DNA from 2 places in the Laceyella tengchongensis genome. Region 2 is predicted to be linked to the other one. Evidence: riboswitches for the same ligand, from Rfam matches in the RefSeq annotation. Region 2 holds a riboswitch; the other holds the start of a gene.

Region 1 (11,161 bases), on a different contig from region 2:
TCGACCAGTTGCCATCTTGGATACGATCGAGCGGGAGAAGATCAACGTTATGTTCGCGTTTCCGGCGGTATACCGCTACATGCTGGAAGAGTTGAAGCGTGGACACCGGGATTTGTCTTCCTTGCGCTTTCTCTCCTCCGGTGGGACGCATGTGCCCGCTTCGCTTATCAAAGAATATTGCCAGCTGGGGTTGGTGATGGGGCAAGGTTATGGTAGCACGGAAGCATGGGCCATCAGCGGGTGGAATCCGACTATGGGCCTGAACAAAGCCGATTCAGTCGGCAAACTGGCCCCTGGCGTGGAACTGAAAATTGCCGACCCCGAAACGGGCGCGCCGTTGCCGCCGGGTGAGATAGGGGAGGTCGTGGTCAGAAGTCCGTATCTGTTCCAAGGGTATTGGCGCAATCCAGAGGCGACGGCCAAGGTGTTGCGCGATGGCTGGTTTCATACGGGCGATGCCGGTTATGTGGACGAAGAGGGGTTCTTGTACATATCGAGCCGCTATAAAGATGTGATTGTGTATGGTGGGGACAATGTGTACCCCGGTGAAATCGAAGAAGTGATCCATCAGTTGCCAGATGTGTTAGAAGTGGCGGTGATTGGCGTTCCGCATGAAGTGATGGGAGAAGCGCCATGCGCATGCATTATCAAAAAACCGGGTAGCGCGCTTGTAGCAGAGCAGGTGATTCATCTGTGCCGCGAGCGGTTGGCGGCTTACAAAGTGCCGGAAGTGATGTTTGTGGAGCAGTTGCCCAAAAACGGCTTGGGCAAAGTAATGAAGCACCGATTAAAAGAACAGGTGTTGCGCCGTTCATAATGGGTAAAGCAAACCGTCCTCGCGGGAGGGCGGTTTGTCGTTTTCTGGATGAAAAAGAGTTGTGTTGATATATTTAAGGATATAAGATGATTAAGTGAATAGTTTATCTTATTTATAAATTGAATTTTAGGAGATTTGGTAATATGTATCTGGAAATTACATATCAGAGGGAGCCGGCCACTGATTTGGGCTACTTGCTTCACAAGCATCCCGAACGCGTGCACACCTTTGCGCTGTCGTATGGGCAAGCGCATGTGTTTTACCCAGAAGTGAGCGAAACACGTTGCACGGCCGTGCTGTTGATGGAACTGGACCCGGTGAAATTGGTTCGTGGCCGGGGACCGCATGGTTCCGGCTTCGCTTTGGATCAGTATGTTAATGACCGGCCATATGTCGCCTCTTCTTTCTTCAGTGTAGCCTTGAGCCAGGTGTATTCATCGGCGTTGGCGGGGCGCTCCAGTGAGCGACCGGAGTTGGTGGAGCAAGCGGTTCCGTTGGAAGCACGCTTGCCGGTGTTGTCCGCTTCTGGAGGATGCGAACGCGTGCGCCGGTTGTTCGCGCCATTGGGGTATGAAGTGGAAGTTGCTCCTCTGCCATTGGATGAGGCATATCCGGAGTGGGGGAACAGCCCTTATGTCCAATTGACTTTGCGTGGCACGGTTCGGCTAAAGGATTTGTTGTCCCACCTTTACGTGCTGATCCCAGCCATTGACCATGAAAAGCATTATTGGGTGGGGGAAGACGAGGTAGCCAAACTGTTGCGCCACGGCGAAGAGTGGTTGCCGCAACATCCGGAGCGGGAGTGGATTACGATGCGCTATCTGAAATACCAGCGCAGGTTGGCAGACCAAGCCTTGGCTAAGTGGTCGGAATCGTCCGCGCTGGAGGAAGGTGGGGAAGAGCAAGTCGAAAAACCCCAGCGCTTAAATGACATCCGCCTGCAAACGGTGGCCCAGCTGTTGCGCGAATCTGGGGCATCTCGCATCTTGGATCTCGGATGTGGTGAAGGGAAGTTGTTGCGGTTGCTCGCTTCGGAGCGGAGATTCGCTAAGCTGGCGGGAATGGATGTGTCCATTGAAGCTTTGCGACGGGCCAGGGAGCGGTTGCCAGAAGAGGTAGAGCTGTTTCAGGGATCACTTCTTTACCGGGATGAGCGGTTGCAAGGCTTTGAGGCGGTTAGCCTCGTGGAAGTGATTGAGCATATTGAACCGGATGGTCTGCCTCTGCTGGAACAGTTGGTGTTTGGTGAGTTGGGGCCAGCCACCGTGATCGTGACGACGCCCAATCGCGAGTACAACGACCTGTTTGAGGGGTTGGAGGAAGGGAAATTTCGTCATCATGACCATCGGTTTGAGTGGACGCGGGCACAGTTTGCGGAGTGGGCTGAACTGCTTGCAAAACGGAACGGCTATACGGTGTCTTTTCATCCGGTCGGGCCGCTTGACGAAGCTGTGGGCGCCCCAACTCAGCTGGCTCTATTTCGAAAGGAGATTGAAGCATGATGAAAAGCCGGGAAGGCGAGGAGGTGACCAGTATGCAATGGAAAATTCCAGAGTGTGCGCTGGTCGTGTTGATCGGTGCATCGGGGTCGGGGAAATCTACGTTTGCCAGACGGGTGTTTAAAGAGACAGAGGTGTTGTCGTCGGACTTCTTTCGCGCCATGGTGAGCGATGATGAAGGGGATCAGTCGGCATCCAGCGCTGCGTTTGAATTGTTGCACCAAGTGGCGGCCAAGCGGCTGGAGCGAAAGCGGCTCACTGTGATCGACGCGACGAATGTACAAGCCGACGGGCGCAAAGAACTGATTGCGCTGGCCAAAAGATATCACATGATCCCAGTGGCGTTTGTGATGAATATGGCGGAAAGCGTCTGCCACGAACATAATGCGATGCGAGAACGGAAGTTGCCCTCGCATGTGATCAAGCGGCAACATCAAGCGTTAAAGCGTTCGTTACGCAATCTAAAAAAGGAAGGGTTCCGTTACATTTATAAAGCGCAAGAGCCCGAAGAGCTGATGCAGGTGGAGATCGTCAGGGAGCGGCTATGGGTCGATAAACGCGATGAGACGGGGCCGTTCGATATCATTGGCGATGTGCACGGTTGCTATGCGGAATTGGTGGAGTTGCTCACACAACTGGGTTACCGCGTGGTAGACAAGGGGGACAAGGTGCACGTGGAGCCGCCGGTGGGGCGGAAGGCGATCTTCTTAGGTGATTTGGTCGACCGCGGTCCTGATAGCCCGTCGGTGTTGCGGCTGGTGATGAGTATGGTGGAGAGCGGAGCAGCATTGTGTGTGCCGGGCAACCATGATGTGAAGCTGTTGAAAAAGTTGGACGGACGAAATGTGCAAGTTAAGCACGGCTTGGAAGTGACCTTGGCCCAATTGGACAAGGAACCTCCGGAATGGATTGAAGAGGTGCGTAATTTCCTGCGTGGTTTGGTTAGCCATTATGTGCTGGATGAAGGTCGCTTGGTGGTCGCCCATGCCGGAATGAAAGAAGAGTATCAAGGACGGGCCTCCGGCGTGATCCGCGATTTTGCTTTGTATGGCGAAACGACGGGCGAAATCGATGCATTCGGCCTGCCTGTGCGGCTGAATTGGGCCGAATCGTACCGAGGATCGGCTACGGTCGTATATGGGCACACCCCGATTAAAGAACCAACGTGGCTCAATCGGACGCTCAACATCGACACAGGGTGCGTGTTTGGCGGAAAGCTGACGGCGCTCCGCTATCCTGAGAATGAGCTGGTGTCTGTTGCGGCGAAGCAAGTGTACGCGGAGCCGGTGCGTCCTCTGGAAGCGTCCCCGGCGGTTTCAAATTCGCATCGGGATGAAACACGCATCGATGTACAGGACGTGCTGACTGATCGGATTCAAACCCGATTGTTGAGACGCCCAGTACACATCCGCAAAGAGCAGTCTGCGGCCGCCTTGGAGACGATGAGCCGGTTTGCGATCGATCCCAAATGGCTGATTTATCTTCCACCGACGATGTCCCCGTCGGAAACATCGGAACAACCTGGGTATCTAGAACACCCTGAAGAAGCTTTTGGTTACTATGCGCAACGCGGCGTGAAGCAGGTCATATGTGAGGAGAAGCATATGGGATCACGCGCGGTGGTGATTGTGTGTCGCGACAAAGAAACGGCGTTAAATCGTTTTGATGTGGCCGACGCGGGTTGGGGTGTCGTCTATACCCGAACCGGGCGCCGTTTTTTTGAGGATGCTTCGGTGGAGCAGGCAATACTTGAGCGGTTACAGCAAGCGATCACCCGTGCTGGTTTGTGGGATGAATTGCAGACGGATTGGATGTGCTTGGATTGTGAATTGATGCCGTGGTCCGCCAAAGCGCAGGAGTTGATCCGACAACAGTACGCCCTGGTAGGAGCCGCTAGCCGCCAGGCGTTGGCAGGAGCCGTCTCCCTGCTGAAACAGGCGGCCGCCGCCGGGCGGGGTGTCGAGGAGCTGTTGTCTCATTTTCAAGAGAAACAGGAGAACAGCCGAGAGTTTGTGGCGTCGTACCGACGCTACTCCTGGCGGGTCAATGATCTGAACGATTATAAATTGGCGCCGTTCCACCTGTTGGCAACAGAGGGGCGGGTTTACACTGATCGCGACCACTTGTGGCACATGGAGACGATCGGGCGGATTTGCCGTGAGGATACGGGGATATTGATGGCCACCCGTTACCTGGTGGTCAATGTGGAAAATTCGGATGAAGTGGAAGCGGCGACCGCTTGGTGGTTAGAGATGACTGAATCGGGCGGAGAAGGGATGGTGGTCAAGCCGCTCTCCTTTATCGCCGCCAATGGCAAAGGGTTGCTACAACCTGCCGTCAAATGCCGGGGTCGGGAATATCTGCGGCTTATTTATGGCCCGGACTATACAGAAGAAGCCAATCTGACTCGATTGAGAAACCGGGGCTTGAAACAGAAGCGCTCCCTCGCTTTGCGCGAATTCGCACTTGGCTTGGAGGGGTTGATGCGCTTTGTCGACCGGGAACCGCTCCATCGCGTCCATGCGTGCGCATTTGGCGTTATGGCGCTGGAATCGGAACCGGTCGATCCGCGGTTGTGATATATTGCATGGGTGCAAACGAAAGCGGCTTGCTTCTTTGGGAGCAAGCCGCTTCGTTCATTTCATCAGTTTTTTTACGGTGGTGAGCAGTTCCTCAATCACTTCCGTGTCTCCTTCTTGGAGCCGTTCCGTGACGCAACTGCGCAAATGCCCTTCCAAGAGGATTTTGCCCACACTGTTCAATGCAGATTGTACAGCGGAGATCTGATTAAGCACATCATCGCAATACGTATCATTTTCAATCATTTTTTTGATCCCGCGCACTTGTCCTTCGATCCGATTTAGGCGGGAAGTGAGGTTGGTTTTCACTTTCTCGGAATGATGGCTTTTCCGTTCGGTTGGGTTGGCACAGGCGGGATGCTCTTCCGGTTGACGCGGTTCCATTCATATCACCCGCTTCCTGTAGTTAAGCCGTTTGACTCGTTCACGGCGGTGAGTCCATGGCCCTTCCTATATATTAGTCTACCCGTCCTGCTTGGCAAGCGCAATTTTGCGGGCTTGGAAATCCCAACTCATTCTTGTTTCCCCCATTGCTGCGTGAAGAATTCGGTGGTGACTCGGATCGCTTCTTCCAGCGCGGGGGTCATTCCAGCAAACGGATGTACAGCGCCCATGGTGTGGTTGGCCTCTTGGATCACATGCAGTGTGGCTTGTGGTGCGGCTTCAGCCATCCGCACGGCTCCCTCATATAAGCCGGGCAGATCTTGGCCTCCTTGCACCAGCAACAGCGGTTGGGTGAGTTGAGGCAATCGTCCCAATAGATCAAAACGGTCGCGGTTGGCTTCAATGTCATCTAAGACTTCGCGCCGAATCGGCAAGCGTTGGCCAGTCCGGGCATTAATGACATGGGTAATGCCTTTGTTTCGCAATTCTACCAGCAGTTCAGGTTGGAAGAAGTCAACGCGGTGAATGCTGTTCCAGACGACAGCTGCTTTCACCTCCTCGGGATGGTCCAATGCGTACAGCAAACTATTGCCGCCGCCACGGCTGTGGCCCATGATGCCCAATCTCGTTAGGTCGCATCGTGTTGCCTGTGGGATTTCTCCTTGCCGCAGGGCTTGCACAAGGCGGGCCAAATCCTCCTGTTCGCGGCTAAAGGTGTTTCGTGAGAATTTATCCAACTCAGTGAAATGTTCGAGGTCTTTGCCAACGCCATTCATGGAGAAGTTGAACGTGATGGCCGCCAATCCAGCTTCCGCCAGTTTTCGCCCCAACTCAGGAAAAAAGCCCCAATCTTTGAACCCTTTAAATCCATGACAGACGAGCACGGTAGGAGCGGGCCGACCGGTGTCTTCCGGCAGAAACAAATCTCCGCGGATGACGCGTTCTTCTTTGCCCAGGTCGAGCGCAAATGATATGCGGTTCATAACATTCCTCCTGTGATGGTCGAATCAGATAAGATGCCTGAAATTGCAAAATTGCAACGGATTTCCCTTTCCATTATAATGATAACGAACGAAGTGAATAAGGGAAAAGGTCTTTCTTATATAAGAGAGCGAAGAGGGAAGACCGGTGTGAATCCGGCGCGGTCCCGCCACTGTGAAGGGAGAGGAAAACTGCAAGCGTATGCTAGCCACTGTCGCTTCGTCGATGGGAAGGCGCAGTTGGACGATGAACCCTAAGCCAGGAGACCTGCCTTTTCCAGACGTCCACTTGCGTTCTCCTTCGCGGGTTAAGGAGAACCGCGTGCGTGGCGGGTCAGTGTCCCGCGTTGTTTCGCATGCCTTTCTCCAGCCTGTGCCCTCAAGGAAGCACAGGTTTTTATGTGTGCATCAAGAAAGGAGCGGAAGTCATGAGTGTGAAGTGGAAAAAACGATGGGGACTGCTGTGCCTGAGCCTGTTGCTAGTGCTTGGCGCAGTGGGTTGCGCGCCATCCGGCGGGACGGAGGGACGCCTCAACACGCCGGTTAAACCGGCAGCGGTGAAATACCCGGTAGAGGTGACCGACCAAGCGGGCAACAAGGTGACTATCAAGCAAGAGCCCAAACGCATTGTTTCATTGATGCCCAGCAACACGGAAATCGCTTACGCGCTCGGCCTTGATCAAAAAATGGTAGGTGTTACGACCAATGATGATTATCCGGCCGCAGTGAAGAAATTGCCCAAAGTGGGCGACTTTAAGATCAATGTGGAGAAAGTGGTTAGCTTGAAGCCGGATTTGGTGCTGGCCAACGGCGCCAATGACAAAGCGACGCTGGAGCAGTTGAAAAAACTGGGCATTCCTGTTCTTGTATTGGACGCTAAGAGTTTTAAAGACATTTACCGTTCGATCGCAATCATCGCCACAGCGACCAATACGGCGCGCGAAGCAGACTTGTTGATCGCCAAAATGCAGAAAGAGCATCGCGACATTTACGCCAAAGTGGTCAATGTGCCCAAGGATAAACGGGTGAAAGTGTTTGTGGAGTTGGACCCGACACTGTACACTGTCGGCGGTGACACATTTATGAATGAATTGGTCACAACCGCGGGTGGCGTGAATGTGGCGGCCGGGTTGAAAGGATGGCCCCAAGTGTCGGCCGAACAAGTGGTCAAATGGAATCCTGATATTATCATTTCTTCTTATGGAAGCACAGACCAAATCCTGAAACGCCAAGGCTGGTCGACGGTGAATGCCGTCAAGGGGAAACGCGTCTATGTGGTTGACCCGAATCTGACCAACCGCCCCGGTCCGCGGATCTTTCAAGGGGTGAAGGAAATGGCCGAGCAATTTTACCCTGAAAGATTCGGTGAACAGAAGTGAGTAAGGGGCAAGCGTTTGTTTGGGGCGGAGGATTGTTCCTCTGCCTTCTTTTTTCTTTGGCCGCCGCCGTGTCGGTGGGAAGCGCGGAGATCGGAATCGGCACGGTCTGGCGGGTGATCGTCGATCATGTCCTAACAGGAAATGGAGCAAGCATGGACCCGGATGCGGTGATCATATGGGAATTGCGGTTGCCTCGGGTGATTTTGGTTGCGTTGATCGGTGGAACGCTCGCTGTTGCCGGAACCGTGTTTCAAGGGATTTTGCGCAACCCGCTGGCTGACCCCTATGTCTTGGGCGTTTCGTCTGGGGCGGCGGTTGGTAGCGCGCTCATTGTGATCACGGGCTGGGGGCTGTCCTTGTTGGGCAGTTGGTCGTTGCCGCTGGCCGCATTTGCCGGAGCCGCAGTCTCTGTTTTGCTTGTGTTGCGCTTGGCGCAGATTCGGAAACATCTTCAGGTGACTTCGCTGATTCTGGCGGGAGTGGTGGTGCAGGCGTTTTTCGGCGCGGTGCTCACCTTGATCATCTCGCTGTCCCCAGAAGAGCTCAATCGGATTCAATTTTGGTTGATGGGGAGTTTGGCGCTACGTGAGTGGCAGCATGTAGAAGCGGTCTTGCCGTTTTGCGTTAGTGGCTTTGCGCTGTGTTGGCTGTTCAGCAGGGAGTTGAACTTGTTTGCGCTGGGAGATCGTTCGGCCACGCATTTGGGACTGTCTGTCAGTCAAGTTCGTTTGGGGTTGATTTTGCTCGCGTCGCTGATGACAGGGGCGGCGGTGTCAGTGGCGGGAATGATTGGGTTTGTTGGGCTGGTGATCCCGCATATCATGCGGATGCTGACCGGAGGGGATCATCGGACGCTGATTCCGCTCTCCCTGCTGGCGGGAGCCATCTTCCTCATTTGGGCTGATGCGTTGGCCCGGGTGGTTCTGGAGCCGCGCGAATTGCCGTTGGGTGTCATTACTGCATTTGTGGGAGCCCCATTTTTTGCGGTGATTCTGCGCAAGCACCAACATAAATGGCATGGCTAAGAGAGGAGGGAAGACCATGTTGTTGCGGGCGGAAGGGCTTGGCAAGCGCTTGGGCGGCCGCTGGGTGCTCCATGAAATCAGCTTAGAAGTGGCGTCGGGGGAGATGGTCGGCATCATTGGCCCAAATGGAAGCGGCAAAAGCACCCTCCTTTCGTGCTTAGTGGGGGAGAAAAAGGCTGACACCGGACAGGTGTGGTTGCGAGGCCGGCCATTGGCGGAGATGGGAGCCAAGGAGCGGGCGCGGCAAATCGCGGTTTTGGCCCAAGAAGAGGTAGGGGAAATCTATTTCACTGTCAAAGGAATAGTGGAGATGGGGCGGCATCCCCATCTAGGGCGCTGGCCGTGGCTCGGGGAGCGGGATGAGCGTATCGTGGCTGATGTGTTGCGTCAGACCGATAGCCAACATTTGGCCGAGCGGATTTTTGCAGGCCTTAGCGGCGGCGAGAAACAACGGGTGTCCTTAGCGCGGGCGCTGGCACAGGAGCCGGTGTTGCTCGTGCTGGATGAGCCCACCGCCTATCTCGATCTGAAATACCAGTTCGCCTTGTTAAATTGGATTAAACAGTGGCAGGCGTCATGCGGGTTGACCGTGATCATGGTCTTGCACGATTTAAATCTGGCCGCGCAATATTGTGACCGCCTGCTGGTGTTGAAGCAGGGACGAATCGTGCGCCAGGGTACTCCGCACGAGGTGATTGTGCCGGAGATGGTCGAAGCGGTTTATGGCATGTCTCCCATTGTGGTGGAACATCCGTTGCTCGGGGTTCCGCAAGTGTTATTGACAGCGATGCAAGCACAGGAGAACGGGGAGGAGCGCGAACGATGAAAATCTATACCCGGACGGGTGATGAAGGCAAGACAGGAGTCATTGGCGGACGTGTGTCGAAAGATGATATCCGTGTGGAAGCGTATGGTACGGTGGATGAGGTAAATGCGTTTGTCGGTGAGGCAATCGTCAGGTTGGACCCGGCGATCCATGCCGATTTGCTCCAAGATTTGACCGAAATTCAGCATGAATTGTTTGATGCCGGGGGAGACTTGGCCCAAGCGGGTAAAAATCGTCGCTATAGGGTGACAGCGGAGATGGTGACCCGGTTGGAGGCATTGATTGATCGGTATGAGCAGGAATGCCCACCACTGGAACGATTCATTTTGCCTGGGGGCTCCCCGCTATCGGCCGCTTTGCATGTGTGCCGCGTGTTGACGCGCCGGGCAGAACGGTTGGTTGTCAGCTTGTGCCGGGAGCAAGAAACAAACGTCGAAGTGCGGCGTTATCTGAACCGGTTATCGGACTTCTTCTTCACTGTGGCGCGGGTGGCCAATGTGCGGGCAGGAATGGCAGATGTGGAATATAAGCGCGGCGTGCGGGTGTTTCACACGGACGAGAAAAAGGATCAGGGCACAACGTAAACTGCGGAGTGCGCGAAAGTGAGATGTGAGGAGGACACAGGTATGGCGTTAGTGATGTATTGGTATCCCAAATGCGGAACGTGCCGCAAAGCGAAAAAGTTTTTTGAGGAACACGGGGTGGCGGTGACAGAGAAACATATCGTCGAAACACCGCCGTCCAAAGCAGAGTTGGCAGATCTGGTTAAGAAAAGTGGATTGCCGATCCAAAAGTTTTTCAACACCAGCGGCCAAAAGTACCGCGAGTTGGGCTTGTCGAAGAAATTAAAAGAGATGAGCGACGATGAGAAGCTAGACTTGCTTGCTTCCGACGGGATGTTGATCAAGCGCCCGATCGTCACCGATGGGGAGAAAGTGACCGTCGGCTTTAAGGAAGAGCAATTTAAAGAGACGTGGGTGTGAATAAGTAGTAGACCGACCTTCCCTTCTGTACAGGTGGGGAAGATCGGTTTGTTCGTGTAAGGGATGACGAAAAATTAAGACATATGTGGAGGTAGACGCCTCCACCTCTTGCTTAGTCAGGGAGCTTGCTCAAGTTGTTAGTGCAAGCGTCGGTTAATGGCATAGCGGTAGCCGTTGCCTGGTTCTTTAGCCCTTTCTCCATAGAGTGGCAAGGGTCTGTGGTTCTGTGGTGTGTGTGCTGATTCGCGCGGCAGCAGGATAAATCGGTAAGGATAGGAAATAAATAGATGGGAAACCAAGGTGCGTAATTGAAAATTGTTTTCACTTTATAATTAATATAAAATAGTATTGACTATAATCTAGGAGCATGGTAAGTTAAATATGTGCCAAGCATTGCCACCTATTGTTTAAGACCCTTTTATGATGGGCAAGGTAAAGAATGTGGCATGAAATAGCAATGGCTAGTTTCATAACTTGAGGAGGTTGTTCAAGTGGCTCAACGTCTTGTAGGATTGCCAGCTCCAGATTTTGAAATGGAGAGTACCAAAAATCTGGAAACATTGGATGAGAAAGTTTCTCTTTCCGATTACAAAGGAAAATGGCTGGTTCTGTTTTTCTACCCACTTGATTTTACATTTGTCTGCCCAACCGAGATTACAGCTTTGTCTGACCGTTATGAAGAGTTCCAA
Region 2 (11,161 bases):
GGCACCACCCAGATGACCCGACAACACACTGATGGCAAATTTCCCTTTGTCGTCCACCACCACAACGGCGGGGTCTGTCTTTTTGTCTTGCAAGATCGGGGCGATCATGCGCACTACCGCACCTAAAGAGATGAACAGGACAATGCCGTCATACCGGCGGAACAAATCCGGAAGAATATGTTTGACTGAGCCTTGAAACAGCACAATTGACCGCGCCGCCTCATCCCCGCGCGCAAACTTGTCCATATAATAGACATCGGCCTGTTCCAACTGTTCTTGCAACCGGCGCACCATATGCACTCCGTGTTTGGTGATGGCCACGAAAGCAAGGGGTCGCTTCATGCGCCATCCACCCCTTTTCGAAACCCATGTGTGAACGTCTTGTCGTACAGGCGAGAGCGAAACGCGCCCCCATCCGCCAACCGGGATGGGTCCAAAGCCCACCCGGCCAAAATCATGGCATGACTACGAATGCCTGCTCGGCGCATCTCCTCGTCTAAGTTACCGAGCGTGGTGCGGAGAATGCGTTGATCTGGCCAAGTAGCCCGTTGCACCACTGCGACAGGGGTTTCATCCGCCCAGCCGGCTTCCCGCAGTTCGCGCACCACTTTCTTAGTCAGGGTAGCGCTTAAAAACAGAGCCAGTGTGGCGTGATGGGCGGCAAGCGTTGATAGCTTCTCACGCTCCGGCACGGGTGTCCGCCCTTCTGCGCGGGTCAGGATGACCGTTTGCGTCAACTCGGGGATCGTCAATTCCGCCCCCAAAACGGCCGCTGCGGCAAACACGGAGCTAACACCTGGAATGATCTCCACTTCAACCCCATACTTCTTCAACTCCACCATCTGCTCAAAAATCGCACCGAATACGGCGGGGTCACCGGTATGTACCCGGGCCACACTACGCCCTTGACGCACATGAACCACCATGCAATCAACCAGTTGCCCCAACTCCATCCCTGAACTTGGCACAACGGTCGCTTCTGGTTTGGCTCTGGCGATCAAGGCTTCATTCACCAGTGAATCAGTGTACAACACCACATCGGCCGTCTCAATGATCCGCATGCCTTTCACCGTGATCAACTCAGGATCGCCAGGGCCCGCTCCCACGATATACACTTTAGCCGCCAACGCTGTCATTTCCTCACCACCATCAATGAAAGATATCCCAACTTCTTCCCTCTTAACTCCCGCACATCCCACCAGATCTGCTCTTCGGGCGAGCTCACTTTGCTCACCACCGCCGCCCGGTCAAGCAGATCCAGTTCGTCCAGAATGTCAAGCAACAAGTCGAGCACTTTGGCCACTTTTAAAAACACCACAGCGTCATGCGTTTGTAGCACCTGTCGCATCGCTTCCCGATCGGCCGTCGCCGGTGCGATAACCACTTGCTCATCCCCATCCGCCAAGGGAAGGTGCAAGCGGGACGCAGCTCCATTCACTGACGAAATGCCGGGGATGGACATGATTTCCACTTGCGGATGAAGCTTCCGCATCCGGCGCCCCAGATGAATAAAGGTGCTGTACAGCATGGGATCGCCCTCTGTCACGAAAGCGACATCTTTCCCCTGTGCCAGATGGGACCACACCGTCGCCACTGTTTGATCCCACTCTCGCGACAAAACGTCCGGATCGCGCGTCATCGGAAAAATCAAGCCAACCATCTCTTTTTCCTGGGCTTTTACATACTGCTCCACAATGGACAAGGCATAGCTTTTTTCACCCTTGCGTTTTTTGGGATAAGCGATGACGCGGGTTTCCTTCAACATGCGATAAGCCTTCACGGTAAGCAATTCGGGATCGCCTGGCCCTACTCCGATGCCAATCAGTTTGCCATAACGCGCTTCATTGCTCATGTACATCCCCCTCTTCCCCATCCGGCCGCCATGCAGCGATGACATATGTCGGATTGAGCGCGGCAAATCGGGTCATATTCAGAATCGGCTTGCTCCGCGACACTTGCATAAGCGTCACCCGCACCGCCATGCCCGCCGCTTCCAAGCCGGCCAAAGCAGTCGACAGTGTTTCAATCGTGGCGGCATTGATAACCAATCGACCACCCGTCCGCAATCGGGAACAACACACCGTAAGTAGCTCGGACAGCTCTCCACCACTCCCGCCGATGAATATCGCGTCAGGATCAGGCAACTTGTCCAACCCTTGGGGCGCTTTGGTGTGAACGGCGTGGATGTCGGCACGGAACTTGATGCAGTTCGCTTCGATGTTGGCGATGTCCGCCTCATTTTTCTCAATTGCATACACTTGGCCGTGCGTTGCGCACTTAGCAGCCTCGATCGCCACTGAACCGGAACCGGCTCCAATGTCCCAGACAACACTTTCTTTCTGCAAACGCATCTCTGTCAGGCTGAGCAGGCGAATCTCTTTTTTCGTAATCAGCCCTTTATCCGGCTTGCGCTGAATGAAGGCATCATCATCCATGCCCATGAACCAAGGCTGGCTTCGTGCCCCGTCCCGGCGTTTTAAGATCACGATGTTGAGTGGAGAAAACTCCGCTTGCGCCATTGGCTCCAACTCCCACCAGCCCGCCCGTTCATCCGCGCCGCCCAAATTCTCAGCCACAAACGCCTTGTATTCAGTCATGCCGAACCGCAACAAATAGTTGGCAATTGCCCCAGGCGTATTCTGGTCATCCGTCAGTAGCGCCACCATATCCTGCCCGTCGATGCGTTGGGCCAAGCCGAACAACGGGCGGCCATGGAGACTTTCTACCGGTACCCCTTGCCAACTTTCCCCCATGCGGGCGAACGCCAGCTGTAACGAACTCACATGGGGAAGAATCTCCACCCGCTCTCCGCCGAGACGCCGCACCAGCAAGCGACCAATTCCATAGAATAGGGGGTCGCCCGAAGCGAGCACAACCACGCGCCGCTCCGCCATCACTTCGGCAATCCGACCGATCATGCCCATGATGCCGCCTTTGAGTACCCACTTCTCTCCCCTATGCTCAGGAAAATAAGCCAAATGGCGCTCTCCGCCGATCAAAACATCCGCTTCTTCAATCCATTTCCGGCAATGCGGGGGGAGTCCATCTTTCCCGTCCGCACCGATCCCAATCAGTTTCACCATCTGTGCCACTCCATTCCGCCCTCCCCAACAGTTCACCCTTCATTTTCACCAACACCGTTTCAATCGTCAGGCCTCCATCCACATGCCGCAAGCCTTGACGGCAGACCAACTGGCTCAACCGCGTGAAAAACGACATCCGCCCGGCTTCTTCCATCAGCTGGCCCGCGTGGGTCGCGCTGTTAGCCTCACGTACCGCCTGCACCAAATCGGGGGGTGCCCCCACTTCCTCCGCCACCGCCGCCAAAAAACCAAAGTCGACCGCGGCGCTTTTGGAGTGAACCATCATCACACCTTGGGCTACCTTGGAAAACTTGCCCATCATCCCTACTAAACTCACTCGTTCCACTCCGGCCCGTTTGGCGTGTTTCAATGCAAAACCTACAAAATCGCCCATCTGGATAAAAGCTTCTTCCGGCAGATGAGGGAAACACTTCATCGCATGTTTTTCACTGCTACCACCCGTAGTCAACACGAGATGACGGCAACCATTGGCTTTGGCCACTTGGATCGCCTGCGCCACACTGGCCCGGTAAGCAGCAGTTGAGAACGGAACCACGATCCCCCGCGTACCCAAGATGGAAATGCCACCGATAATTCCTAAACGGGCGTTCAACGTTTTCTGGGCGATCACTTCCCCTTCTGGAACAGAGATTACCACTTTGACACCCCGGTTCACCCCATGTTCGGCTAGCACCGTCTCCACCGTCTCCCTGATCATCCGCCGGGGCACCGGGTTGATGGCCGCTTCCCCCTCCGGAATCGGCAAGCCCGGCTTAGTCACCCGACCCACACCGACACCACCGTCAATCTCGATTCCTTGTTCACGCAACCAGGTGACGGTGGACACAATCGTCGCTCCGTGCGTGGCATCGGGGTCATCCCCGCCGTCTTTGACCGTACTGGCTCGCGCATGGTTTCCATCCATCCGTACCTCATCCATGGCAAACACCGCCTTTTGGCCGATCGGCAAGCGGATCGTCACCTCTCGGACGGCTTCCCCGGTGATCAACGAGAGCAAAGCTGCTTTGGTCGCCGCCGTCGCGCAGGCTCCCGTAGTATATCCCGTACGGAGCGGCTTTTCTTCGCTTGCTGCCTGCGTTGACTTCATGTCACGCTTCCATCTCCCGTTCAGCCATCATGGCTAAGGCATTTACAATCGCCACCGCCGTCGGACTGCCTCCCTTGCGGCCCAAGTTGGTGATAAATGGTACATTTAGCTTCAACAGCTCCTCTTTCGACTCCGCCGCAGATACAAAACCTACAGGCACACCCACGATGAGCCCTGGTTTGGCCACCCCCTCCCGAACCAGGCGAATCAATTCCAAAAGCGCCGTGGGGGCGTTACCGATCGCGAAAATGCCGCCTTCGGCCTCGGCGACTGCTTTCCTCATCGCCACAATCGCTCTGGTCGTCCCCAACCGTTTGGCTTCTGCCATCACATCGCTGTCAGAGATATACACTCGCACATCGCTACCAAATTTCCCTAAACGCATTTTGTTGATCCCCACCTGCACCATCTGCACATCAGCCACGATTGGCTTGCCGGCTTGGATCGCTTGGATGCCCGCTCGCACTGCATCAGGATGAAACACAACACTTCGGCCCAACTCAAAGTCGGCGGTTGCATGAATTACCCTCTGCACAATGGGAAATTGCTCCGGCGCAAAATCATGTGCCCCCAATTCGTCGGCAATCATTTGAAAGCTTAAATTCTCAATCTCCTGAGGTTTAGTGGTGACGGGACGAAAAGACTCACTCATGGGACATTCCTCCTAATTCTGCTCGCACCTGATCTAGCACTTGATCGATCTTATCCAAGGCGCGGCCATATTCGATCCGCGGCCGGGAAATGAGCACCACATGTAACCCCAACTCCAAAGCGGCCTCCACCTTCTCATCGACCGAACCGATCTGCCCGCTCTCTTTGGTAATGACGGTGGTCACTTTATAATGTTGGTACAAGACCTTGTTCAATTCTTTGCCAAACGGCCCTTGCATGGCGATGATATTCTTCTGCTCCAAACCCAACCGTTCGCATTTTTCCATGTTATCCTTGTGTGGCAACATCCGAGCAACCAACCGCACGCCCGGTTCCGACAACAATCTATGGGCGAAGATGTCCAACGTTTTGCTCCCTGTCGTCAGCATGACCACCCCTTTTCGGCGCGCCGCCGCTTCCGCCGCCTCTTGATAAGAGGATACGGTCTCGATGAGGGGATGACGCTCGACCTTCCATTCCGGGCGTTCGTAGCGGAGATAGGGGATGCCTGCGCTATCAGCCGCCAGGATCGCATTTTTGGATGCTTCTTCGGCAAACGGGTGGCTGGCGTCCACCACCATGGCAGCACCTTGTTCCTTTAGAACGGCAACCATTTCATCCGCCGTCAATCGACCCACCCGCACAGAAACGCCTGCTTTCCGCAAGCTGTCGGCGGCACTTTCGGTCACAACCGAGGCCACGAGTGGATACCCTTCTTGTTGCAACAAACAAGCCAACTCACGGGCATCACTTGTTCCGGCCAACAGAAAAATCACTGCTGTTCCCCCTTCAATGGTCATGGTGGTGATGATGGTCATGATGATGGTGGTGTCCGGTAGCGACCGCCTGTTTGGCCAAGGTTTCCCAGTCCAACGCCTGCCCCTGCTCCAACTGGTCGACGCGGTGTTTCCAGATATCCACCAGCCCTTCGTCACACCCGAGGTAAGAAACCATCACCGCTTCTGCACCGACGTTGGTCTCATTAAACTCACGCACCATCCTCTCCATCCGCTTGATCAGCACGCCGGTAAATAAGAAATACGGCAACACCACCACCCGTTTGGCACCCAATCGAAGGCACCGGTTCAATCCTTCGTTAAGCCGTGGGTCCGTCACCCCGATGAAGCAAGCTTCCACCCACGGGACAGGCAAACGTTCCCACAACAGGCGGGTGATCTTATACAAGTCGCTGTTAGCGTTGGCATCACTCGATCCCCGCCCCACCAGCAACACGGCCGTCTCTTCCGTTTCCCCAACCCTAAGCACGCTCTGAAGCCGCGCTTCCAAGATGGGCAATACCAATGGCTCCACCTCAAGCGCCCGCGCGTATACAAACCGAACATCGGGATAGGCCGCTTGCGCCTCCTGTAAAAATAAAGGAATGTGCACTTTGGCATGCCCTGCCATGAACAGCATCAGCGGAATCACTTTGATCGAAGTAGCCCCCCTGTCAACAGCTCTCTTCACTCCAGCATGCATGTCCGGCTGGGCAAATTCTAAGAAACAAGTCTCCACAATCGGTTCCGTAAACTTGGTCGCCATCTGTGCGGTGAATTGCAACAATTCTTCATTCCCCTCAGCATCACGGCTTCCATGCCCCACAAACAATATCGCTTCCATCTCGCTCTCTCCCATCCGTTGAAATTGGACGCGACCTGTGCGCCACATGCTCTTCCGAGCCAGAACGATGAACTCATACTGCCTAATCGCCACAAGCAAGCGGTTCAATCGTGATCTGGCCTTCGGTGTATCGGAACCCGCCAATCTCTTCCACCCGTTTGAAGAATTTATGGAAGCGCTCATTGGGCTCAGCCTGTTCTTTGTAGGCGCGCACCGTTTGTTCAACCGCGGCGATCAACTCATCAGGGGTGAGCCCTTCCGCCACCCGTTTGGCCACTTGGGCGTTGCGCCCAATTTTCTTGCCTCCCAAAAACAAATCATACGTGCCACGGCGATGTACGATTGCAATATCCTCAGTCACCGCTCCGTAGCAAGCCATTGCACAACCGTTAAACCCAATCTTCAGTTCCTTAGGGACACCCAAGCCCCCAATCCGTTTCTGTAATTCCTCCAACTGCGGGATCGACTCCCCCTTGTCCCCATCACAAAAATCACAAGCCTTCAGTTGGACTACATTACCTACTGGCTCTAGAAGAAGTCCCGCCGCGCTCAACTGCTCCACCACGCGATCCGGGTTTTCCGTCGGCACTTTCAGCAACAACCGGTGATCGGGCGTATAATGGATCTCACCCTCTGCCCCAGCCACCTCTGCCAGACAGCGCATCTGCTCTGGTGTGATTTTTTTCTCTGCCAAGCCTGCTGACACCGCCACTTCAAAAATCGACGCGACGCCTGTCTCGCGCCTTTCCAACATCGACAGCGCTTCTTCAGCTAACTGCACGGGACTCATCTCGTCTGCCGCGTCCGGCGCACCCTCAGCTTCGAGGGCCCACGGCTCTGCCTCTGGACGCAGGCGCTCGTGCGGTTTCAAAGCCTGCACGGTCTGGTCCAACGTATATTTGCGCTGATATCCGCGCGGCGTAATCATCAATCCTTCATGCACAAACGTGCTCCCATTGCCGATCAGCACGGTGGTGAGCATACCAATCTCGTGATCCAGCATCCGGCCAAGGGTGGTCACCACCACCTGCTGCCGTTCGCGATACGCGCTCTTCACCAATCCCACCGGGGTATCAGGGGAACGGTATTTCAAAAGGATTTTTTGCGTTTCAATGATTTGCTTGGTTCTGCGCCCGCTACGGGGGTTGTACAAGGCAATGACAAAGTCGGCAGCAGCAGCGGCTTCAATCCGCTTTGAAATCACTTCCCATGGAGTCAGATGATCGCTCAAGCTGATGGTGCAAGCATCGTGCATCACCGGCGCTCCCAACAGCGAAGCGCATGAGTTGATCGCCGAAATTCCAGGGATCACCTCCACACCGATGCCGGTTTCCGGGTGCCACCCTTTTTCAATCAACACCTCGTAAACCAAACCGGCCATCCCGTACACACCAGCGTCACCGCTAGAAATCACCGCCACCTTTTTGCCAGCTTCCGCCAGCCTGACCGCCTCCTGCGCCCGGCTCACTTCTTCCGTCATTCCGGTGCGCACAATCTGTTGCGTCGTCAAAAGCGGACGGATAAGGTCTACATAGGTGTTGTACCCGACGATCACTTCACTCTCCATCAGCGCATAACGGGCACACGCCGTTATGTGCTCCGCATGTCCCGGCCCAAACCCGACCAACAAGATCTTGCCAACTGGACGGCCCATCCAATCACCCCATCTCAGGATATAATTGAATATTAATTCTATTAAAAATGTTCAACCATCAAACCGAATAAAATCTCCCTCTAACACACTTTGACCTGTCAGAAAATGAAAAAACACCTTCCGCTCACTCGGGCAGAAAGTGTTTATAGGCGCAGAATCGCAGACACCAAGCAGATACATCCCACATAGGCACATGAATCTCTTGCCGTCCCTATAAACACCTCCCCATCCGCGTAGGTCAAGCGGTGTTGTCAGAAAAGGCAGGTCTCCTGGCTCATGGATCATCGTCTTAGCTTGAATCTGGCCTTCCCATCATCGACACATGCAGTGGCCAAACTCAGACTCCCCATTCACAGTGGCGGGACCGCGTCGGATTCTCACCGATCTTCCCTCTTCGGGAGCGCAGATCTTGCGCTCCACCTTTCCCCACAAAGATATTCATTTTTTAACAAAATCATTATATTGAAATTGTAACTTACTAGCCTGCATATTTTCAATTTTTCCACCGGCATTATCGCAGAATAGACGCGCCCATTTAATCAGATGCTTTTAATTCCTTGATTATTCACAGTTGATTAATAGTTTAAATCAGGCCAACTTTCTGATAGAATACACACCCGTCCCCACGTCTTCTCCATGCCGCTATCCATTTTTCGTACAGGGGCTCATTTTTCAAACACATACAATCTGCCGTTTGCTGGTGTGCCCAAGCGCGGCCCCTTAAATCCTCTTTTCAGGAGTTCTTGCCGCATGGACACCATCAGTATCCCATGGCTGACAATCAGCGTGTCTTCCCCGTTGCGGGACATGATTTCATCTATGACGTCCGCCAAGCGCCTCTGTACATCCTGTTTGACCTCTATTTGCGAGCGGTGGTTGCAAAGCCAAGCTCCCCTCATAATCAAACCCCAGGCCCAAAGTGGCAATTTCACCTCATGGTTGCGAAAAAGCGGACAGATCGGGATTTCACGCAATGCTTTCGTCACTGTGATCGGCCCTTGATAAATTTTGCGCGCTGTTTTTTCCGCCCGCGGCAAATCGCTGGTGAAACAGCGTTTCCATGCGATATCTCCTAAATCCACTTCGCCTTCTTCTATATCAGCGACATCATACTCCTTAATCCATTGCGATAATTCCTGTTGTGTCAGCAAAAATTTTTTCGGAAAATCTTTCTTCACTTTAAAATGACGAACCAAACCGATTTTCATGCATTCCATCCTTTCTGCTTGAAACAGCCGCCAGCGACCAGCGGAACAAGTGAATGAAAAACAATGCGGAAATAACGAAGGGTTCGTATTCCAATCTCCTTTTCTCTCGCTTCATTCACTCATCGGGAAAAGGTTCTCCGTATGGCCATCACTTTTATCTTAGAAGTTACTCATTTTGCCCCATCAACAATCCAATTATATAATATTTTTTATAATCTAATAAATAAAATTGCAGGAAGGGGCAAATCTCAGGTCGTATCCATGCCCGCTCAGTGCCAATCTGCGAGCTCATTGCAAAGAGAGGTGTATCCCCATGGAAATCACATTTACACTGTGAACGAACCCTATGGCGTGAAGCGAATGAGAAAATGGTTTTGGAGCCGCTAGCCTATTCATCAGACACGCTCTAGCGAACACTATTTCCAAGCGCAAAAATTCGCCGGTACGCCCTATGCCAAACAGATTCGCACAGTGAAAAAACCGAAAGATGCTGCACAATTGGGGCGTAGCCGCAAACATCCCATCCGCCCTGATTGGGAAGAGGTGAAAGAACAGGTGATGCGCACTGCCGTTTACCACAAGTTCAAATTCATGCTGATCTACGAAGCCTGTTGCTGCCCACTGGTGACGAACTGATTATCGAAAACTCCCCCATTGCCTATTATTGGGGCTGTGGAGCGGATGGAAGCGGCTTAAACCGCTTGGGTGTGATCCTGATGGAAGTGCGGAGCCGCTTGCGGCAAGAAGGCTGATACATCCATTTGTCCCACGCGGGTTGTCGGCTTATTGGCAACATAGCCCCTAAGCAATGGTTGCGTCTTGTACACATGGTTGCAGGGCGCTACTTTCAAATACTTGGGGGTGTCTATCATGTGAATCTGCGCTACGAGACTTCCACGCCTATTTGACTTGAAAAAAAGCATTGAATTACCCTCTTAAATTTGCTAGCGTGGACGGAAGATGCGCATTGAATTCAATATAAGAGGAAGAGAACAATGAATCAAACACATTCCGTAAAACAAAAAACACACCAGTTTCTGATTATTTTATTACCTATTCTCGTGACCCAATTGACTCTGTTTTCAATGAACTTTTTCGATACGGTGATGTCAGGCCACGCCAGCGCCCGTGACTTAGCCGGGGTGGCGATCGGTTCTAGCATTTGGTCTCCCGTCTTCACTGGGTTGAACGGGATTTTGCTATCGTTGTCCCCGATTGTCTCCCAATTAGTCGGGGCCAAGCAGAACAACGAAGTGCCATTTAAAGTGATTCAAGGCATTTACTTGGCGGTGGCCATAGCATCCGCGGTCATCCTGTGCGGGACTTTTCTCCTTGATCCCATCCTGAACGGAATGAGCCTTGAAACACAGGTACGGCAGATCGCCCACGACTATTTAATCGCGCTGGCATTTGGCATTGTGCCACTATTTATCTATACCGTCTTGCGTTGTTTTATGGATGCGTTGGGTCAAACACGGGTCAGCATGTTCATCATCCTGCTGTCCTTGCCGATCAATGTCGGGTTGAATTATCTGCTGATCTTTGGCAAATGGGGCTTTCCCCGGTTGGGTGGGGTCGGAGCAGGTTATGCTACGGCGATTACGTATTGGTGCATCATGTTTATCAGCTTCGCAGTGATCGCTCGAGTCAAACCCTTTTCCGACTATCGCGTGTTCTCTCGATGGTTCCGACTGTCTTTGTCCGCATGGAAGGAACAATTGAAGATTGGCGTCCCCATCGGGTTTGCGATCTTCTTCGAAACCAGCATTTTCGCCGCCGTCACGCTACTGATGAGTGGTTATGATACGGCGACTATCGCCGCCCACCAAGCGGCGTT

Evidence for each region. A riboswitch is a leader RNA that binds a small molecule or an ion and turns the genes downstream of it on or off. The one in region 2 is predicted to bind cobalamin.
Region 1: linked by a shared signal. The riboswitch ahead of QQZ12_RS10600 (ABC transporter substrate-binding protein) and the one ahead of cobJ (precorrin-3B C(17)-methyltransferase) in region 2 are both predicted to bind cobalamin.

The regions. Positions count from the first base shown of each region.
Region 1 covers NZ_FXTU01000004.1:237,931-249,091, forward strand. Annotated here, with positions in the region: gene QQZ12_RS10575 (class I adenylate-forming enzyme family protein) at 1-817, shown strand, start outside; gene QQZ12_RS10580 (3' terminal RNA ribose 2'-O-methyltransferase Hen1) at 961-2,319, shown strand; gene QQZ12_RS10585 (polynucleotide kinase-phosphatase) at 2,316-4,895, shown strand; gene QQZ12_RS10590 (metal-sensitive transcriptional regulator) at 4,953-5,279, opposite strand; gene QQZ12_RS10595 (alpha/beta hydrolase family protein) at 5,408-6,262, opposite strand; cobalamin riboswitch at 6,353-6,549, shown strand; gene QQZ12_RS10600 (ABC transporter substrate-binding protein) at 6,688-7,638, shown strand; gene QQZ12_RS10605 (FecCD family ABC transporter permease) at 7,635-8,663, shown strand; gene QQZ12_RS10610 (heme ABC transporter ATP-binding protein) at 8,680-9,489, shown strand; gene QQZ12_RS10615 (cob(I)yrinic acid a,c-diamide adenosyltransferase) at 9,486-10,073, shown strand; gene QQZ12_RS10620 (arsenate reductase family protein) at 10,116-10,472, shown strand; gene QQZ12_RS10625 (peroxiredoxin) at 10,964-11,161, shown strand, end outside.
Region 2 covers NZ_FXTU01000003.1:339,053-350,213, forward strand. Annotated here, with positions in the region: gene QQZ12_RS08625 (cobalt-precorrin 5A hydrolase) at 1-342, opposite strand, end outside; gene cobM (precorrin-4 C(11)-methyltransferase) at 339-1,136, opposite strand; gene cobI (precorrin-2 C(20)-methyltransferase) at 1,133-1,852, opposite strand; gene cbiE (precorrin-6y C5,15-methyltransferase (decarboxylating) subunit CbiE) at 1,842-3,092, opposite strand; gene QQZ12_RS08645 (cobalt-precorrin-5B (C(1))-methyltransferase) at 3,013-4,191, opposite strand; gene QQZ12_RS08650 (precorrin-8X methylmutase) at 4,193-4,843, opposite strand; gene cobK (precorrin-6A reductase) at 4,836-5,618, opposite strand; gene QQZ12_RS08660 (sirohydrochlorin chelatase) at 5,632-6,606, opposite strand; gene cobJ (precorrin-3B C(17)-methyltransferase) at 6,545-8,116, opposite strand; cobalamin riboswitch at 8,359-8,555, opposite strand; gene QQZ12_RS08670 (histidine phosphatase family protein) at 8,782-9,324, opposite strand; partial or broken gene ybiA (riboflavin biosynthesis intermediates N-glycosidase) at 9,787-10,076, shown strand; gene QQZ12_RS08680 (hypothetical protein) at 10,017-10,247, opposite strand; gene QQZ12_RS08685 (MATE family efflux transporter) at 10,320-11,161, shown strand, end outside.